Regions from separate parts of the Massilia sp. LXY-5 genome, predicted to be linked through region 3. Evidence: predicted binding sites of a transcription regulator. Region 3 holds the regulator's gene; each other region holds the start of a gene.
What was found. Region 3 encodes LexA, which represses DNA repair genes until DNA is damaged. Its sites were predicted from a motif close to ACTGTATNNNNATACAGT; they were not measured.
Positions count from the first base shown of each region.

Region 1: a site for LexA is predicted at 2,531-2,548, ahead of recA (recombinase RecA). Genes of this name have one in related genera too.
Region 2: a site for LexA is predicted at 1,471-1,488, ahead of ACI48I_RS01485 (DNA topoisomerase IV subunit B). Genes of this name have one in related genera too.
Region 4: a site for LexA is predicted at 1,844-1,861, ahead of ACI48I_RS07805 (ATP-dependent helicase). Genes of this name have one in related genera too.

Region 1 covers NZ_JBNNEH010000001.1:168,912-173,494, reverse strand. The annotation lists gene ACI48I_RS00765 (DUF2889 domain-containing protein) at 1-102, opposite strand, end outside; gene ACI48I_RS00760 (hypothetical protein) at 347-706, opposite strand; gene recX (recombination regulator RecX) at 881-1,339, opposite strand; gene recA (recombinase RecA) at 1,386-2,468, opposite strand; gene ACI48I_RS00745 (response regulator transcription factor) at 2,659-3,369, shown strand; gene ACI48I_RS00740 (sensor histidine kinase) at 3,366-4,583, shown strand, end outside.
Region 2 covers NZ_JBNNEH010000001.1:326,200-330,782, reverse strand. The annotation lists gene ACI48I_RS01495 (gamma-glutamyl-gamma-aminobutyrate hydrolase family protein) at 1-498, opposite strand, end outside; gene ACI48I_RS01490 (PleD family two-component system response regulator) at 551-1,384, opposite strand; gene ACI48I_RS01485 (DNA topoisomerase IV subunit B) at 1,668-3,665, shown strand; gene parC (DNA topoisomerase IV subunit A) at 3,744-4,583, shown strand, end outside.
Region 3 covers NZ_JBNNEH010000002.1:363,495-368,077, reverse strand. The annotation lists gene ACI48I_RS05125 (replicative DNA helicase) at 1-384, opposite strand, end outside; gene rplI (50S ribosomal protein L9) at 501-953, opposite strand; gene rpsR (30S ribosomal protein S18) at 990-1,280, opposite strand; gene priB (primosomal replication protein N) at 1,316-1,609, opposite strand; gene rpsF (30S ribosomal protein S6) at 1,640-2,035, opposite strand; gene lexA (transcriptional repressor LexA) at 2,267-2,902, shown strand; gene ACI48I_RS05095 (sel1 repeat family protein) at 2,953-3,813, opposite strand; gene ACI48I_RS05090 (tetratricopeptide repeat protein) at 3,776-4,583, opposite strand, start outside.
Region 4 covers NZ_JBNNEH010000002.1:934,913-939,495, reverse strand. The annotation lists gene ACI48I_RS07805 (ATP-dependent helicase) at 1-1,815, opposite strand, end outside; gene ACI48I_RS07800 (hypothetical protein) at 2,257-2,472, opposite strand; gene ACI48I_RS07795 (hypothetical protein) at 2,653-2,829, shown strand; gene ACI48I_RS07790 (chromate transporter) at 2,895-3,470, shown strand; gene ACI48I_RS07785 (chromate transporter) at 3,467-4,051, shown strand; gene fghA (S-formylglutathione hydrolase) at 4,217-4,583, shown strand, end outside.

The DNA of each region.
Region 1 (4,583 bases), on a different contig from region 3:
ACGCGCGTCAAGATCCCACAAGCCATCGTCGCGCGCGTACGCTTCGACCGTGATGGCGCGTGTATGCCGCAGGGAGCGCGGGGCGGGAGGTGACAGAGGCATAGAAAACAAACGTGCCGGTTGATCGGCAATCAGTGGGGCAGCCGGTGTGCTGATGCACGTTACCGCAGCTTCTGCGGCAACAACCGCTCATGCGGCGCTGCTTAAACCGTGAAAGTTTAGCACAGGATGGGAGCGGGTTGCACTGCAACATGACGCCTTGACGACCCGTCAAGGGTAGGCAGCTGGGAAAGGTGGCAAGCTTGCCAATGTTTGGCGTTGGCTACCCGACAATGGATTTGCCAGCTCAGGCCGCGGCATCCTTCGTGAAGCACAGCAGTTCTTTGCCGTCGAGGCAAATGCCGCCATCCCGCTCGAAGGCGACCGCCCAGAAACCGGCGGCGGCCTCGGGTGTGTTCCCGTGCCAGACTATGCCGTGGAAGGTGACGTCAACCTCCGCGCCGCGCTCGTCTTGCCAGCGCCCGCGGATTTCATCGGTCATGCTGCCGGAGCGGTCGATCTGGAGAATATAGTCGCCACTGGCGCGCACCTCGAGCACAACCATTTTTTCCTGCGTACTGAGCCGATAGATCCCGGTCGGCTCGACGGGCTGACGGCTGCACGATGCCAATACGAACAGTGGGGCGAGAACGAGTAGCGTTTTCATGATGACAACTTTTAGGGCAAGCAAAAACCAGCGTGCAGCGTCATCCGGGGTTGAGGAATATGCGGGCGCATATCGCCGGATGGCGCTCCACGCTGGCGCCTGGGAATGGATCGAGCCGATTTGGGGTGCAGACAAGACTGCGGGACAGTCGCAACGAGGCGATGCCGGCGCTACTTAAAACTCGTCGTCCTCGGGTGCCCCTTTCAGGGCGGTGCGCACGGCGCCGCTCGAAAAACCGCGCGCCATTAAAAACCGCATCTGCTTGCTGCGCTCGGCCGCGTCTTGCGCGACGGTGCCGAACTTGCGTTGCCAGACCTCGACCGCACGCGCGGTCTCGCTCTCGGCCAGGCCGGACTTCAGTTCGGCCAGCGCTTCTCCGTTGACGCCATGGCTTTGCAGCTCGGCCATCACACGGCTGTTGCCGAAGCGGGAAGCTTTTCGATGAATCAAGGATTCAGCAAAACGCTCCTGCGACAGCCAGTTGTTCTTTTCCAGAAAATCGAGGAGGGCGTCGATGTCGTCGCCCTCCTCCGCATGGCGCGCCAGTTTGCGCTTGAGCTCGAGCCGGCTGTGCTCCCTCATGGAGAGGAAGCGCAGGGCTCGGGCTTTCAGACTCAGTACTGGTTGGCGCATGGCGATACAGCAGACCGGATGGGGCCACAGCTGCGGCCCCGACCGATTACTCCGACACGGCCTTCAACTTCGGCGCCTTGTCTTCGGCGTCGCCACCGACAGGCGGCGGCAGTTCGCGCACACCCAGGGCCGCACGCACCTTGTTCTCGATTTCGCGCGCCAGTGCCGGGCGGTCTTTCAAGAACTGACGGGCGTTGTCCTTGCCCTGGCCGATACGTTCGCCGTTATAGCTGTACCAGGAACCGGACTTCTCCACGATCTTGTTGTCGGCGCCCAGATCGAGGATTTCGCCTTCGCGGGAAGTGCCTTCTCCATACAGGATGTCGAAGTGCGCTTCGCGGAACGGTGGCGCGATCTTGTTCTTGACGACCTTGACCTTGGTTTCGTTACCGATCACCTCGTCACCCGACTTGATCGAACCGGTACGGCGGATGTCCAGGCGCACGGAGGCGTAGAACTTCAGCGCGTTACCGCCGGTCGTGGTTTCCGGGCTGCCGAACATCACGCCGATCTTCATACGGATCTGGTTAATGAAGATGACCAGGGTGTTCGTACGGTTGATCGACGCGGTCAGCTTGCGCAGTGCCTGCGACATCAGACGGGCTTGCAGGCCCGGCAGCGAATCGCCCATGTCGCCTTCGATCTCGGCGCGCGGGGTCAGTGCCGCCACCGAGTCGATGACGACCAGGTCGACCGAACCCGAGCGCACGAGTGCGTCGGTGATTTCGAGGGCCTGTTCGCCGGTGTCCGGCTGCGAGATCAGCAGCTCGTCGAGCTTGATGCCCAGCTTCTGCGCATAACCCACGTCGAGCGCGTGCTCGGCGTCGATGAAGGCGCAGGTACCACCCAGCTTTTGCATCTGCGCGATGGTCTGCAGGGTCAGCGTGGTTTTACCCGACGATTCCGGACCGTAGATTTCCACGATACGGCCGCGCGGCAAGCCGCCGACGCCCAGGGCGATGTCCAGGCCCAGCGAGCCGGTGGAGACGGTCTGCACTTCTTCGACCGGCGTGTTCGCGTCCATGCGCATGACCGAACCCTTGCCGAACTGCTTTTCGATTTGCGCGAGGGCGGCGGCCAGCGCCTTGCCTTTTTCGGAGGCGTTGTGTACTACTTTTTTGTCGTCCATAATTTTCTCTCAGTCTTGGAGGTACCAAGGTGTGGGTACCCTCACGCTTTTCAATAGCCACTACTGTATAAAAATCCAGTGGTTTTGGCAAGCAGGATTTCGCTCAACAATGGAAGAAAACTCGCATTGTTGCGCCAAATCAAACACAATGGGAGCAGCCGGAAGGTCTAATTGATAACAGGGTGATCTTATGCGAATTTTGCTTGCCGAAGATGATAGCGTACTTGCGGACGGGCTGACGCGCTCGCTGCGCCAGTCCGGTTATGCGATCGACGACGTGCGCAACGGCCAGGATGCCGACACCGCCCTCTCGACCCAGGAATTCGACCTGCTGATCCTCGACCTCGGGCTCCCGAAAATGTCGGGCCTGGAGGTGCTGCGCCGGCTGCGCGCGCGCTCTTCCCTGCTGCCGGTGCTGATCCTGACGGCCGCCGACTCGGTCGAGCAGCGCGTCGAGGGGCTCGATCTGGGCGCCGACGACTACATGGCCAAGCCCTTCGCCTTGTCGGAGCTGGAGGCGCGGGTCCGCGCGCTCACCCGGCGCGGCGCCGGCGGCGGCCCGACCGTGATCCGCCACGGCCCGCTGGTCTACGACCAGGTCGGGCGCAGCGCGTATATCAACGAGCAGATGCTCGACCTCTCCGCGCGCGAACTGGGCCTGCTCGAAATCCTGCTGGCGCGCACCGGGCGCCTGGTCTCGAAGGAGCAGCTGGTCGACCACCTGTGCGAATGGGGCGAAGAGGTGTCGAACAATGCGATCGAGGTCTATGTGCACCGGCTGCGCAAGAAGATCGAGGTCGGCGGCGTGCGCATCGCCACCGTGCGCGGCCTGGGCTATTGCCTCGAAAAATATTCGGACGCAGCCCGTGCCGGTGCCGAGCACGCCCTCGATTCGAAGTGAACGAACGTGATGCCGGCCTGATCGAGCCCGATGCGGGGCTGCCCGAGCCTTTGTACGTCCCGCCGAATCCCGAACCCGAAGAAAACATCCAGCATTCGCTGTTCGGCGAGATCCTCGACTGGATGCTGGCGCCCCTGCTGCTGCTGTGGCCGATGAGCATAGTGATCACTTACCTGGTCGCGAAATCGATCGCGAACCAACCCTTCGATCATGCGCTCGAAGACCGGGTGACGGTGCTGGCCCAGCAGGTGCGCGAAGAAAACGGCGTCATCAATACCCGTTTGCCGGGCAGCGCACGCGACATCCTGCGCGCCGACGACATCGACAGCGTGTATTTCCAGGTGAGCGACGCCGCCGGACGCCACGTCGACGGCGACGCCGAACTGCCGCGCCCGCGCAGTCACGATAACGACGGCGATGGCGACAAGGATGGCGCGGTGCACTTCCGGAGCGCCACGCTGCACGGCACGCCGCTGCGCGTGGCTTACCTGTACATCAACCTCGACCCGCTCGCCCCGCCCGACAGCAGCTCGCCCGTTTTCCCCCGTAAAGCCTTGGTGCAGGTGGCGGAAACGCTGGACAAGCGCGCCCTGCTCGCCAACGAGATCATCAAGGGCGTGATCCTGCCCCAGTTCATCATCCTGCCGATCATCCTGGCCCTGGTCTGGTTCGCCCTCTCGCGCGGCCTGTCTCCGCTGGCGGCGCTCCAGGAGCGCATCCGCGCGCGTCCGTCCGACGATTTGTCTCCCATCGATTCGCGCCAGGTGCCCGAGGAAATTTCTCCCCTCGTCGGCTCGCTCAACGACATGCTGGGGCGGCTGTCGCAGACCATCGACATGCAGAAACGTTTCATTGCCGACGCCGCGCACCAGATGAAGACGCCGCTGGCCGGCATGCGCATGCAGTCCGAGCTCGCCTTGCGCCAGCTCGATCCGGACGAGATCCACCGTTCGCTGGAACAGCTGGCGAAAAGTTCGGAGTCGGCGACGCGCCTGGTGAACCAGCTACTCGCCCTGGCGCGCGCCGAAAACCAGCCGCATGCCGGCCTCGCCTTCGATGAAATCAATCTGGCGGGCCTCGCGCGCGGCGTGGTGCAGGATTGGGTGCAAGCCTCGTTCGCGCACCGCATCGACCTCGGCTACGAAGCGCAGGACGAGGACGTGGTCATCGCCGGCAACGCCCTGATGCTGCGCGAACTGCTGTCGAACCTGATC
Region 2 (4,583 bases), on a different contig from region 3:
CTCGGGGCGGGTGGGCGACTCGGAATAGGTCTGCGGCGAGACGTCGGCCCCGCCCTGCAATACCAGGCCGTCCAGGTGGCGCGCGTAGTGGCGCAGGGTGATGTTGCTGGGATGGAGCAGGCCGTTGGTGTTCACGGTCGGGATCATGAACACAAGCACGTCGCGCGACATCACCCATTGGGCGATCGACTCCTCCAGGTACTGGAGATTTTTGCTGCGCAGGCCGGTCGAACCCGGTTCGGGATGAAAGATGCGCGCCGAGACGCCGATGCGCAGGGTGCGGCGCATGAAGTCGCGGCTGAAGCGGTCGCGCAGTGCACGCCAGCGTGAACGCAGCACCCGCCCGGCCAGCGCGAAGGGCGTGTCGCCTGGACGCTGGTAACGCGGCACGCCGCCACTGCTTGCGCGGCGGTCCGGAATGCGCTGCGGGGTCTCGGCACGGTTTTCCAGCGGCGGGCCGGAAGGCTCGGCGTCGGGCTTGGGTTGTTCGTCTGCCATGGGACGAATATAGCCCCGCCACTGCCGCGCACGATTCGAAGTTGTAACAAAATCACATGGCTGAGCTGACCGAGGCAGGCATGTCCTGCAGACTCGTCAAGCGTTGCAGCATGCACACCAGGCTGCGGTCCCCCACCGGCTTGTCGAGCAGCCCGCGTACCCCGGCGCCATGCGCCAGCGTACTGTCATAATTGAATGTCCGTCCCACCAGCAGCACCACGGCCGTGCGCCCTGCCCCGTCCTGCGCCTTGATGTTGCGGCTCAGTCCGTAGGGGTCGATGCCGGGCGTGGCCGTGTTGATCATCGCCAGCGACACCGGTGTCTCGTCGCACAGGCGCACTGCCATCGGCGCGCTGTCGGTCCAGGCGATCGCCAGTCGGCCATCACCCACCAGCCCGGCCAGATGGTCACGGAAGGCGCCGCCCTTGTCGACGATCAGCACCTTGCCGTCGCGCGGCGGCTGGCGTCCATCGGCGCAGCCGGCGTCGGCCCCGAGCCTGGGACGGCGCCGGCGCTCGGCCAGCAGCGGCTCGCCGCGCGCGCTCAGCAGCGCCAGCGCACGCCGCCGTTCGGCCAGCAGTCTGACGAGGGAGGCATGCAACTGCTCGGGGTCGATCGGGAGCGCCAGGTGGGCGTAATCGGCGTGGGGCGAACCGCCGATCACCAGCGCGGGCGGCGCACAGCGCATGCCGTCGAGCCAGGCCAGGGCCGCCGGATTGCCGCCGTCGGCCAGCACGATGTCGGGTTCCTGCAGGCTGTCCTCATGCAGGCAGGAATACAGCGGTCCCGAGCGCGGCGCACCTGCCAGCAAGGTAGCCAGGTGCACGACAGCGCCTGGTGAAAATCCGAGCAGTCGTACTGCCGTCGGCATTTTTTGTGCATGCATGATGATCATCCGGTGCGTGCGACGTGGACAGCCCACGGACCTGTTGTACGGAAAACTGCGGTAAGATGGCGAGTCTTGCGATTATTACTGTATGCATGTACAGTATTGTTCTCAATGAACGCCTTCCGCTCAACGGTTTCTCGGGGCCGCTTGGCGTAGCAACCTTGCGTACCAATCTAGTCACGTTTCCACGCGTTGACAAGAACAATCCGTTACGCCCTTCCTGCTTTTTCCTCCCGACAAGATATAGAATGCGCAGGCTTTCGAAAAAACACTGATCAGCATGGCAACCAAGAAACCCGCACCCGACTACAGCGAATCATCCATCCGCGTCCTCAAGGGACTCGAACCCGTGAAGCAGCGTCCGGGCATGTACACCCGGACCGAGAACCCGCTGCACATCATCCAGGAAGTCATCGACAACGCCTCCGACGAGGCGCTGGGCGGCTACTGCAGCAACATCGGCGTCACCCTGAACGTCGACGGTTCCGTCACCGTCGAGGACGACGGCCGCGGCATCCCGGTCGGCATCCACCCGGAAGAAGGCGTGTCCACGGTCGAAATCGTGTTCACGCGCCTGCACGCCGGCGGCAAGTTCGACAAGGGTTCGGGCGGCGCCTATGCCTTCTCGGGCGGCCTGCACGGCGTCGGCGTCTCGGTCACCAATGCGCTGTCGAAGCGCCTCGAGATCACCGTCTGGCGCAAGACCGAGGACGGCAACGGCGTCCACAACCTGGTCTTCGCCGACGGCGACGTGATCGAGCCGCTCTCCTCCGCACCCTTCGAGCGCGGCGGCAAGAAGAACGGCACCCGCGTCACCGCCTGGCCGGACGCCAAATATTTCGATTCGCCGAACATCCCGATGGGCGACCTGGTGCGCCTGCTGAGGTCAAAAGCCGTGCTGCTGCCGGGCGTGACCGTCACGCTGACGAACGCGAAAACCGGCGACGTCCAGACCTGGCGCTACGACGAAGGCCTGCGCGGCTACCTGGTCGAGGCAATGAACCAGAGCACCAGCGGCCAGACCGTGATCCCGCTGTTCGAGGGTGCCGGCTATGCGGCGGCGGGCGACGAGAGTTTTGCCGAAGGCGAAGGGGCGGCCTGGGTCGTGGCCTGGAACGAGGAAGGCGCCGTCGTGCGCGAGTCCTACGTCAACCTGATCCCGACGCCAAGCGGCGGCTCGCACGAGTCCGGCCTGCGCGACGGCCTGTACGGCGCCGTGAAAGGTTTTGTTGAACTGCACGGCCTGCTGCCGAAAGGCGTCAAACTGCTGCCGGAAGACGTGTTCGCACGCGTCTCCTTCGTGCTGTCGGCGAAGGTGCTGGACCCGCAATTCCAGGGCCAGACCAAGGAACGCCTGAACTCGCGCGACGCCGTCAAACTCGTCTCGACGTTTACGAAACCGCCGCTCGAGCTGTGGCTGAACCAGCACGTCGAATACGGCAAGAAGCTGGCCGACCTCGTCATCAAGCAGGCGCAGTCGCGCATGCGCTCGCTGCAGAAGGTCGAAAAGAAGAAGTCCTCGGGCGTGGCTGTCTTGCCGGGCAAGCTGACCGATTGCGAATCGACCGACCTGACGCGCAATGAACTGTTCCTGGTCGAGGGCGATTCGGCCGGCGGTTCCGCGAAGATGGGCCGCGACAAGGAATACCAGGCGATCCTGCCGCTGCGCGGCAAGGTTTTGAATACCTGGGAAACCGACCGCGACCGCCTGTTCGCGAACAACGAGATCCACGACATCTCGGTCGCCATCGGGGTCGACCCGCACTCGCAGGGCGATTCGCCTGACCTGAGCGGTCTGCGCTACGGCAAGATCTGCATCCTGTCCGATGCGGACGTGGACGGCTCCCACATCCAGGTCCTGCTGCTGACGCTGTTCTTCAAGCACTTCCCTGCCCTGTTCCGCCATGGCCACATCTGCGTGGCGCGTCCGCCGCTGTACCGCGTCGACGTGCCGCCGCGCGGCAAGAAGCCGCTGCAGAAGCTGTACGCGCTGGACGACGGCGAACTGCTGGCGATCGAGGACAAGCTGAAAAAGGACGGTCTCAAGGAAGGCAGCTGGAACATCTCCCGTTTTAAAGGCCTGGGCGAGATGAACGCCGAGCAGCTCTGGGAAACGACCATGAACCCGGACACGCGGCGCCTGCTGCCGGTGGCCCTGGGCGGTTTCGACCACGGCGAATCGAGCGCGCGTTTCAACATGTTGATGGGCAAAGGCGAAGCCGCCGCCCGCCGCGCCTGGATCGAGGAACACGGCAACGAAACCGAAGCGGATATTTGATGGGTGTGCGGTGTTGAACCGCACGTCAACGCGTGGGCATGCCCACCCTGCACCGTCAAAAAACGAAACAAACTGAATATGACTACCCAAGCAAACCTCTTCGAACAAGCCGCCGAGCCGGCCGACGACATCGAAACGCTGACCCTGTCGACCTTCGCCGAACGCGCCTACCTCGACTACGCGGTCTCGGTCGTGAAAGGCCGCGCCCTGCCCGACGTGGCCGACGGCCAGAAGCCGGTCCAGCGCCGCATCCTGTACGCGATGAATGAACTCGGCCTCGGTCCGACCGCAAAGCCGCGCAAGTCCGCGGCCGTGGTCGGCGACGTGCTCGGTAAACTGCACCCGCACGGCGACCAGTCGGTCTACGATGCCCTGGTCCGCATGGCCCAGGACTTCTCGCTGCGCTACCCGCTGATCGACGGCCAGGGCAACTTCGGCTCGCGCGACGGCGACGGCGCGGCAGCGATGCGCTATACCGAAGCCCGCCTGACCCCGATCTCGCGCCTGCTGCTCGATGAAATCGACATGGGCACGGTCGACTTCCAGCCGAACTACGACGGTTCCACCAACGAGCCGCGCACCCTGCCGGCGCGCCTGCCGATGGTCTTGCTCAACGGCGCCTCCGGCATCGCGGTCGGCATGGCCACCGAGATCCCGTCGCACAACCTGCGCGAAGTGGCCGACGCCACCGTCGCCATGATCCGCAACCCGAAGATCTCGAATGCGGAACTGATGACGATGATGCCCGGCCCGGACTTCCCGGGCGGCGGCCAGATCATCACCCCGGCCTCGCAGATCGCCGACATGTACGCCAGCGGCCGCGGCTCGCTGAAGGTGCGCGCGCGCTGGAAGATCGAAGAACTGGCGCGCGGCCAGTGGCAAGCCGTGGTGACGGAACTCCCGCCGGGCACCTCGGCC
Region 3 (4,583 bases):
GTCGGCGACCGTGATCAGTTTGCGCAGGATGCCGCGGTCGCGCACGATCTCGGCGTAGCGGCGGATGTTGGCGGCGGAGGGCGTGTTCTGCGCCATCGCATTCAGGTATTGCAGGCCGCCCACGTCCTCGGCCTTGCCGAGCGAGACCATGGCCTCGTAGACGGTGATCACGTCGGCCGGCTTGCCGCTGTTAATCAGGCGCACCATCTGTTCGAAGATGATGCGGTGGTCATAGCGGTAAAAGTCGTCCGCGTGCATGAAGTCGGCAATGCGGTCCCAGGCCGCATTGTCGCGCAGCAGGCCGCCGATGACGGACTGCTCTGCTTCGATGGAATGCGGGGGAATGCGCAGCGATTCGATCTGCGGATCTGCGGGGGTATTCATGGCGGGCATTATACCTCCTCCGTCATACCGCTGAAATAATTGGGGAGAATCTGGCAATAAAAAAGCCGGGCAAGCCCGGCTTTTTCTTTTAAACAACAGCGTGCTGCGTGCTGTGCTTAGGCAGCTTCGCCCACGACAGCGATCGTGATTTCCACGACGACGTCGGTGTGCAGCGCGACGGCAACCGGGTGCTCGCCGGTGGTCTTCAGCGGGCCGGTCGGCAGGCGCACTTGCGCCTTTTCGACTGCGAAACCTTGCTTGCTCAGGGCTTCGGCGATGTCGAAGTTGGTGACCGAACCGAACAGACGACCGTCGACGCCGGCTTTCTGGGCGATGCTGATGGTCATGCCGTTCAGCTTTTCGCCTTGGGCTTGCGAAGCGTTCAGCTTTTCAGCAGCAGCTTTTTCCAGCTCGGCGCGCTTGGCTTCGAACTCGGCCTTGGCCGATTCGGTGGCGCGGCGGGCCATCTTTTGCGGGATCAGGAAGTTACGTGCGTAACCGTCCTTGACCTTGACCACGTCGCCCAGGTTGCCGACGTTAACAACTTTTTCCAAAAGGATAACTTGCATATTTTTCTCCAGGATATTCTGATCTGTACGACGGGATTAACCGTGGTGCAGGTCGGTGTACGGCAGCAGCGCGAGGTAGCGTGCGCGCTTGATCGCGGTGTCGACCTGGCGCTGGTAGTGCGCCTTGGTGCCGGTCAGACGTGCAGGCATGATCTTGCCGTTTTCCTGGACGAAGTCCTTCAGGGTGTCGACGTCTTTGTAATCGACCTGTTCCACGTTTGCAGCGGTGAAGCGGCAGAACTTCTTGCGCTTGAACAGCGGGTTCTGCTGTTTGCGCTTGAGTTTTTCTTTGGCTTTGTTTTTGTCGAACTTTTTACCGAATGCCATTTGAGGCTCCTGTATCTAAATGGTGGCCGCTAGTCTTAAGCGGCGGCACTAAAATCAATGATGTGAAACACCAGGGCTTTACTGTTGCGATTCTTCCTGGCCAAAAATCCCGTGAACTGGTGTGCGGCGCCCAGTTCTGCGCTGGCGAAGCGGCCCGAAATTTCTCCCGCGGCGAACGCGGCAATTTCGAACTCGACCAGCCTGTCCACCCCTGCCTCGACCTGCTGCGAACTGTGCATCAGGATTGCCGAGACGACCGGCACGCCGGCGGGGGTATAGCGCAGTACGTCGCGTTCAGCAATCGTCGCGACGACTTGTAACTGGTTCACTGCGAGTTCACGATTCCTGGCAAGAAAAATTTAGGCAGCAGCTGGGGCCGGGGCTGCAGCGGCCGCTGGGGCTTCTGCGCGGTGGCTCTTGGCTGCGTCTTCGCGCTGGACCGACTTCATCATTGGCGATGGAGCGGTTTCAGCTTTCTTCATCTTCACGGTCAGGTGACGCAGCACGGCATCATTGAACTTGAATGCGGTTTCCAGCTCGACCAGGGTCTCGTTGTCGCACTCGATGTTCATGCAGATGTAGTGTGCCTTCGGCAGCTTCTGGATCTGGTAAGCCATCTGACGACGGCCCCAGTCTTCGACGCGATGGATGTTACCGCCGCGTGCGGTGACGCTGGCCTTGTAACGCTCGATCATCGCCGGGACTTGCTCGCTTTGGTCCGGGTGGACGATAAAAACGATTTCATAATGACGCATGCAACACTCCTTGAGGACGTTTAAACAAATGCCCACCTCGGCGTCAAGACGAGTGTGGGAAGGGAAAGCCGGCAATTATAACGCGGATGGCATGAAGGCGCAATCTCCCGCCGGCGTCGCCCCGGCGCGACACCTTGCTCGACAGGAAATGTTAAAAAATGAGGATTTCCCTTGCATTCGCCGAAATACTGTACAAAAATACAGTCTGAATCATTAACCTGTGGCAGATCCATGCTCAAGCTCACTGCAAGGCAACAACAGATCCTTGAACTGATCAAGGAAGCGATCGACAACACCGGCTTCCCGCCGACCCGTGCCGAGATCGCGAAAGAATTGGGCTTCAAATCGGCCAACGCCGCTGAAGAACACCTGCAGGCCCTGGCCCGCAAAGGCGCGATCGAGATCGTCTCGGGCACCTCGCGCGGCATCCGCCTGATCGGCGCTTCCCTGCCCGATCCGGTGCCGACCGTACCGGCCGCCCTGCTGATGTCGCTGCCGCTGGTCGGCCGCGTCGCTGCGGGCTCGCCGATCCTGGCACAGGAACACGTCGAAGCCACTTACAACGTCGACCCCGCCATGTTCGGCGCGCGTCCCGATTTCCTGCTGAAGGTGCGCGGCTGGTCGATGCGCGACGCCGGCATCATGGATGGCGATTTCCTCGCCGTCAAAAAGATCGACAGCGCCAAGAACGGCCAGATCGTCGTGGCCCGCATCGGCGAAGACGTCACCGTCAAGCGCTACCGCAAGACCGGCGAGACCATCGAACTGCTGCCGGAAAATCCGGACTTCAAGGTCATCCGCGTGGAGCCGGGCGACGATTTCGCGCTCGAGGGCCTGGCGGTGGGATTGATGCGCAGCTGGCATTAAGCGCGGCTGGGTATGAAAAAGCCGCTGACGCGGCTTTTTTAACGTCGGCGTTATTTGTTGGCCTGGCTATAGTTGTGCTTTCGCGCCTCGATGTCGCGCGCGCGCTCGGCCGAAGGACCGCCCTCGATGATGGCGTTGTGCTCCTTCACATAGGCCCCTGTCGCGCTGCGCCAGGCTGCGACATCGGCCAGCACCAGCTTGGCCGCGACTTTCGCCTCTTCCGACAGGTTCTCCTGCACCTGGGTAAGATGGGTTTGCGCGCGCTCCGTCTCGGCGGCATTCATCAGCTTCACGATGTCTGCCGGAATGCGCTTTACCAGCGGCGAGGCTGCATTCAGGTTTTCCACGAAACCGTTGTAGCAGCTCTGCCAGCTTGCAATGGCTGCCGATACGCGATCGATCTCGTCGCTCTGCTTCGATATCGCGGGAATGCGCGGTGCGGGACAAGCATATTTCCCGGTTTTCAAGTCGCTACCGTCGTAGCCGCTTAACCAATAATCGATGTCGGCCCGCCGTTCCGTGCGCTGTTGCATGACGACGAGCGAGCTGGCCGCCACCGCATTGCCTTTCGCAGCGGCTTTACGGAACCATGCCTGGGCCTTGGCCTCATCCACGACGCCGGCTTCGCCGTACCAGTACATCTGGCCCAGGTGTTGCTGTGCATCGGCATTGCCGGCATTTGCCAGCCTGGTGTACAAGGTCAGGGCTTCCGTATAGCGCTTCTGCTCGAACAGCGTGTTGGCGGAAGCGAGATCGTTGGCGGCAGCAGCGGGAAGGCTGACAAACAGGAAGGCAGCGTACAGAAGTTTTTTCATGGCGGTAACGAAATGAGCAGGGCCCATCATACTGCGAGAAGGGCCGCCACTCAAAGGATCACTTGCCGGTCGTGATGCGCGTGTTCGTGCTTCCATGCAAACGCATCTCGTTGTCGCGCACGTTCCGAATCGTGTCCAGTTCCAGCTGACGCTTGCGCCGCAGGTTCTCCTCTTTCACGAATGCCTGGGTCGACTTCTCCCAGGCGTCGCGCTGGGCTAACGTCGCGTCGGCTTGTGTTTGGGCATCGAGGATGATCTTGCGGTAGGTCGGCTCGATATGGGCACGCACGCGCTCGAACTCCGCGGGGCTCATCATGTCGAGGACGTCTTGCGGGATCACTTTGCCCGGTGGCATCGCGGAATTGAAGTTACTGACGAAGCCGTTGTAGCAGGTCTGCCATGTTGCAACAGCTGCGCGGGTGGCCTCGATCTCCTCATTGGTCTTCGACAGGACGGGAATCGCCGGCGCTGGGCAGGCGAATTTTCCCGAGCGTAGCTCTTCACCACGATATTCGCTCATCCAGTAAGCGATTTCCTTCTCGCGGGTCTTGCGCCGTTCGAGGATAGCCAGCGATTCCTTTGCGTCGGGGACGCCTGCCGCCGCGGCTTTGCCGATCCATTCGCGGGCAGCGTTCAGATCTTGCGCCGTACCGTCGCCATACCAGTACATCTCGCCAAGGCGGAATTGGGCTTCGGAATTACCGGCGCGCGCGGCCTTGGTAAACAGCGGCAGGGCCTTCGCATAATCCTTGGCTGCCAGCAGGCGATTCGCGTCAGCGAGATCGTCTGCGCTTGCACTAAGGCACACGAAAAGTAAGGAGAGTACATAACGGCGCATGGAATCGTCCTGTCGGAAATATTGTAGG
Region 4 (4,583 bases), 570 kb from region 3:
CACATTCAGTACGTGCACCGATTTCCATTCCTGGCCCTTGCTCGAGTGGATGGTCGACAGGATCAGATAATCTTCGTCGAGCAGCGGCGGTCCGGCGCGGTCGCTGGTGGCCTCGGGCGGATCGAGCGTGATCTCCGCCAGGAAACTTTCGCGCGTGCCGTGGCCGCCCGCCAGCTGGGCCAGCTGGGCGACGTCGGCCACGCGCACTGTCGCGTCGTCGTGCAGGCGCTCGAGGTGGGGCAAGTACCAGTCGCGCACCAGCTCGATGTCGGCCGGCCAGCGCAAACCCGGCGTGCGCAGGCGCCGGTACAGGGTAACGAAATCCTGCCAGTCGCCCTGGCTTTTCGAGGGCGGCGTGAAGGCCTCGACCGCGTCCAGCGCTTCGGGCGCCGCGGCCATCGCGTCCAGCAGGCGCGTGGCCGTGGCCGGGCCGATGCCCGGAATCAGTTGCAGCACCCGGAAGCCGGCCATGCGCCCGTTCGGGTTCTGGGCAAAGCGCAGCACGGCCAGCACGTCCTTGATGTGCGAGGCTTCCAGGAATTTCAGGCCGCCGAATTTCACGAACGGGATATTCCGGCGCATCAGTTCGAGCTCCAGCGCCGCGCTATGGCTGGCCGCCCGGAACAGCACGGCCTGGGTCGTCAACTTGATGCCCGCTTCGCGGTGTTCGAGGATGCGGTTGCAGACCCAGCGCGCCTGCTCGGCCTCGTCGGGAATCAGGACCAGCTGCGGCAGGCTGCTGGCGACCTTGTCCGTCCACAGCGTTTTCGCGTGGCGCTCGAGCGCGGCGGCGATCACGGCGTTCGAGGCGTCGAGGATCGGCTGGGTCGAGCGGTAATTGCGGTCGAGCGTAATCACCTGCGCCGGCTGCGAGAACTGGCCCGGGAAGTCGAGGATGTTGCGCACCGTGGCGCCGCGGAAGGAATAGATCGACTGGGCATCGTCGCCGACCACCATCACGCCCTCCCCGCCCGGCTTCATGCCGGTGATGATGGCGGCCTGCAGGCGGTTGGTGTCCTGGTATTCGTCGACCAGCACGTGGTCGAACAGGGAACCTATCTCGGGCCCGAGTTCGGGGTCCGAGGCCATCTCGGCCCAGAACAGCAGCAGATCGTCGTAGTCGAGCACATTCTGCTCCTGCTTGGCGTCGACATAGGCGCCGAACAGGCGTTTCAGCTCCGCTTCCCACTCGCAGCACCAAGGGAAGGTGCTCTGCAGAACCAGGTCGAGCGGTTCGCGCGAATTCACGACCCGCGAATAGATCGACAGACAGGTCCCTTTCAGGGGAAAACGCTTGGCGGTCTGGGTCAGCCCGATCTCGTGGCGTACCAGGCCCATCAGGTCTTCGGAGTCGCCGCGGTCGTGGATCGTGAACGATTCGTCCAGGCCGATGCGCCCGGAAAATTCGCGCAGCAGGCGCGCACCGATGCTGTGGAAGGTGCCGGCCCAGGGCAGCGTCGCGACGCCGCCCGCACTGCCTCCCATGATCCTCTGCAGTACATTGCCGGCGCGCTGGGTCATCTCGTTGGCGGCGCGCCGCGAAAAGGTCAGCAGCAGGATCCGCTGCGGATCGGCGCCGGCCATGATCAGGCGCGCCACCCGGTGCGCAAGGGTATTCGTCTTGCCCGAACCGGCGCCGGCCACGACCAGCAAAGGCCGGCTGGCCGCTGCGCCGATGTCGTGCTCGACTGCCAGGCGCTGCGCGGGATTGAGGCTGGCGAAAGGATCGTCGACAGGGGGTAAAGCGGCCGGCACGGATGCAGCCAAAGGATCGGACGAGTGAGCGGGCACAGCGACGGCGGCGGCAGCGGACATGGAAAACTGACAAGGTGAAGACAACGCAACTGTACATTTGTCCAGTAGCGCTTCGCAAGTGCATTTTGCACTTGCTGCCCGATGCGATGTTGTAAAAAGCGTGCACGAGCGTTGCGCGAAGCTCGCGTGTTACGCGATCCTTTTCTGCTAAGTAGCCGTAACCAAAGAACTTTTCCGGATATCCACAAAGTCTGTGAATAACTTTGTGGAAAAGAAGGGGCTTGACAGGCGGAAAACCCGTCCGCATGCGGGTTTCAACAATTTGCCCGTTCGGCGGGCAGCACCGAATTCACGAAAAATCAATGACTTGCGAGATCATGCACAGGACCACCGTGAAGATCGGTGAAGATAAAAAAATGCAACTTATGTGTATAAATGCCGGTCACCAGGCGCAACAAACATGCACCTTTGACATCAAAAAGACAGTGTTGTGGGAAACTTTCAGGAGCGGGAGCGGCGCCGGTGCGGCTCTAGCAGTACCCGCTCGATGACGTGGACGTCGATATCGCGTGTGCGCAGGTATTCGAATGCGGACATGGTATTGCTGCTGTCCTGGACCGCAATGCCGGCATCGACGATGCGGCGCTGGCGCGCGTCGGTCCGGGATTCGTCTATGACTGCCGATATATCCGTTTGCTCGCTTGGGGATTGCTCCATAGTGACCTCGCCTCGTAGGTTGAAGTTTCCTAACGAGTATTCATCAATACAAAAGAATGTCAATGTCAACTTCCTATCGAAAAGTGTAAAAAGTTGAGCGTACGACTTTCTCAAGGGAGCGCCACCGGTACCGGGATCGTCCTAGAATGGCCGTGTTCTCCACCCACTTGCGAGGCACCCATGGCAACGACTCCCGAACCCGACCTGAACCCTGGCGACGAAGCCACCCCGGGCACGCCCGGCGCCGGCGAAGACGTCTGCGAAGCCTGCTCCGGCAGCGGCAAACTGGCCGACGGCAAGCAGTGCCCGCAATGCGGCGGCAGCGGACGCGTCATGCGGGGGATCGGCGGCGGCTGAGCCGAGGACAGGCTGATTCCGGGCGCTTGCGTGACAGAAAGCCGGCTGGGCGCGATAATCGCGGGATGACTTCACCGCCCTCCGCTTTCGAACACCCGCGTCCCGAATCCCTGCTCGACCTGTTCGTCGCCTTTACCGTCCTGGCCCTGCAAGGCTTCGGCGGCGTGCTGGCGGTCGTCCAGCGCGAGCTCGTCGAGCGCAAACGCTGGCTGAGCAACGAAGAGTTCATCGAGGACTGGGCGGTCGCGCAGATCATGCCCGGGCCGAACGTCGTCAACCTGTCGATGATGATCGGCGCCCGCTATTTCGGCCTGCGCGGCGCGCTGACGGCGCTGGCCGGCATGCTGGCCGTGCCGCTGGTGCTGATCCTGCTGCTGGCGATCCTGCACGCGCGCTTTGCCGACAACGCCCAGGTGGCCGGCGCCCTGCGCGGCATGGCGGCGGTCTCGGCCGGCCTGATCGCGGCGACCGGCCTCAAGATGTCGGTGGCGCTCAAGCGCAATCCGGTGCCCCTGCCGTGGTGCGTGGCGATCGGCGCCGCCGGCTTCGTGCTCGTCGCCCTGCTGAAATTTCCCCTGGCTTATGTGCTGCTTGCCCTTGGCGGCCTCGGCTGCGTGCTTGCTTACAGGAACCTGCGATGAACGGCGCCATCCACATCACCCTCGCCTGGCATGACTGGCTGAACCTGTTCGCCCACTACATGCTGTTGTCCCTGATGTCGCTCGGCGGTGCGATCTCGACCACCTCCGAGATGCACCGCTTCCTGGTCGAGCAGCATGGCTGGCTGAGCCAGGCCCAGTTCAACGATTCGATCGCCCTGGCCCAGGCCGCGCCGGGGCCGAACGTGCTGTTCGTGGCCCTGATGGGCTGGAATGTCGGCATGAACGCCGGCAGCACCAGCGCCGCCTTTCTCGGCGTGGCGACGACCATGATCGGGATCCTGCTGCCCTCGACCATCTTCACTTACCAGGTCGCGCAATGGGGCCACCGCAACCGCGAGCTGCGCCCGGTGCGCGCCTTCAAGCAGGGCATGGCGCCGGTCGTGATCGCCCTGCTGCTGTCCACCAGCTGGATTTTGGCCAGTTCGGCGGGCGGCAGCGGCTACCATTGGCCGCTCTGGCTGCTGACGCTGGCCAGCTGCCTCGTCATCTGGCGCACGAAACTGCACCTGCTGTGGGTGCTGGGGGCCGGTGCATTATTGGGAGCGCTCGGCTTCGTGTAAGGAGCGCCTGACAAAACCGTCAGGGCAAGGCGCGGCGCCGAAGACAGTACGAGGGTACGGCGAGGCGCTGCAATGCGGCCATGGCTGATTTGTTAGGCGCTCCAACGCGATGCGCCCGGTTTGCCGAACTGGCATACTTGCGGTATCGATCATCCGGAGCCTTCCATGCTTACTCTCCTCAGCGAACACGCCTCGTTCGGCGGCGTCCAGCGTTTCTACCAGCACGAATCAAGCGCCATCGGCCTGCCGATGCGGTTCTCGGTCTACCTGCCGCCGGACGCCGAAGGAAAACACCTGCCGGTGCTGTTCTACCTCGCCGGCCTGACCTGCACCGAAGAGACCTTCGCGATCAAGGGCGGCTTCCAGCGCGTCGCCGCCGAGGAAGGCCTGATCGTGGTCGCGCCCGATACCAGCCCGCGCGGCGCCGGCGTGCCGGGCGAGACCGACAGCTGGGACTTCGGCGTGGGCGCCGGCTTCTACGTCGACGCGACCGAGGAGCCGTGGTCGCGCCACTACCGCATGTACAGCTACA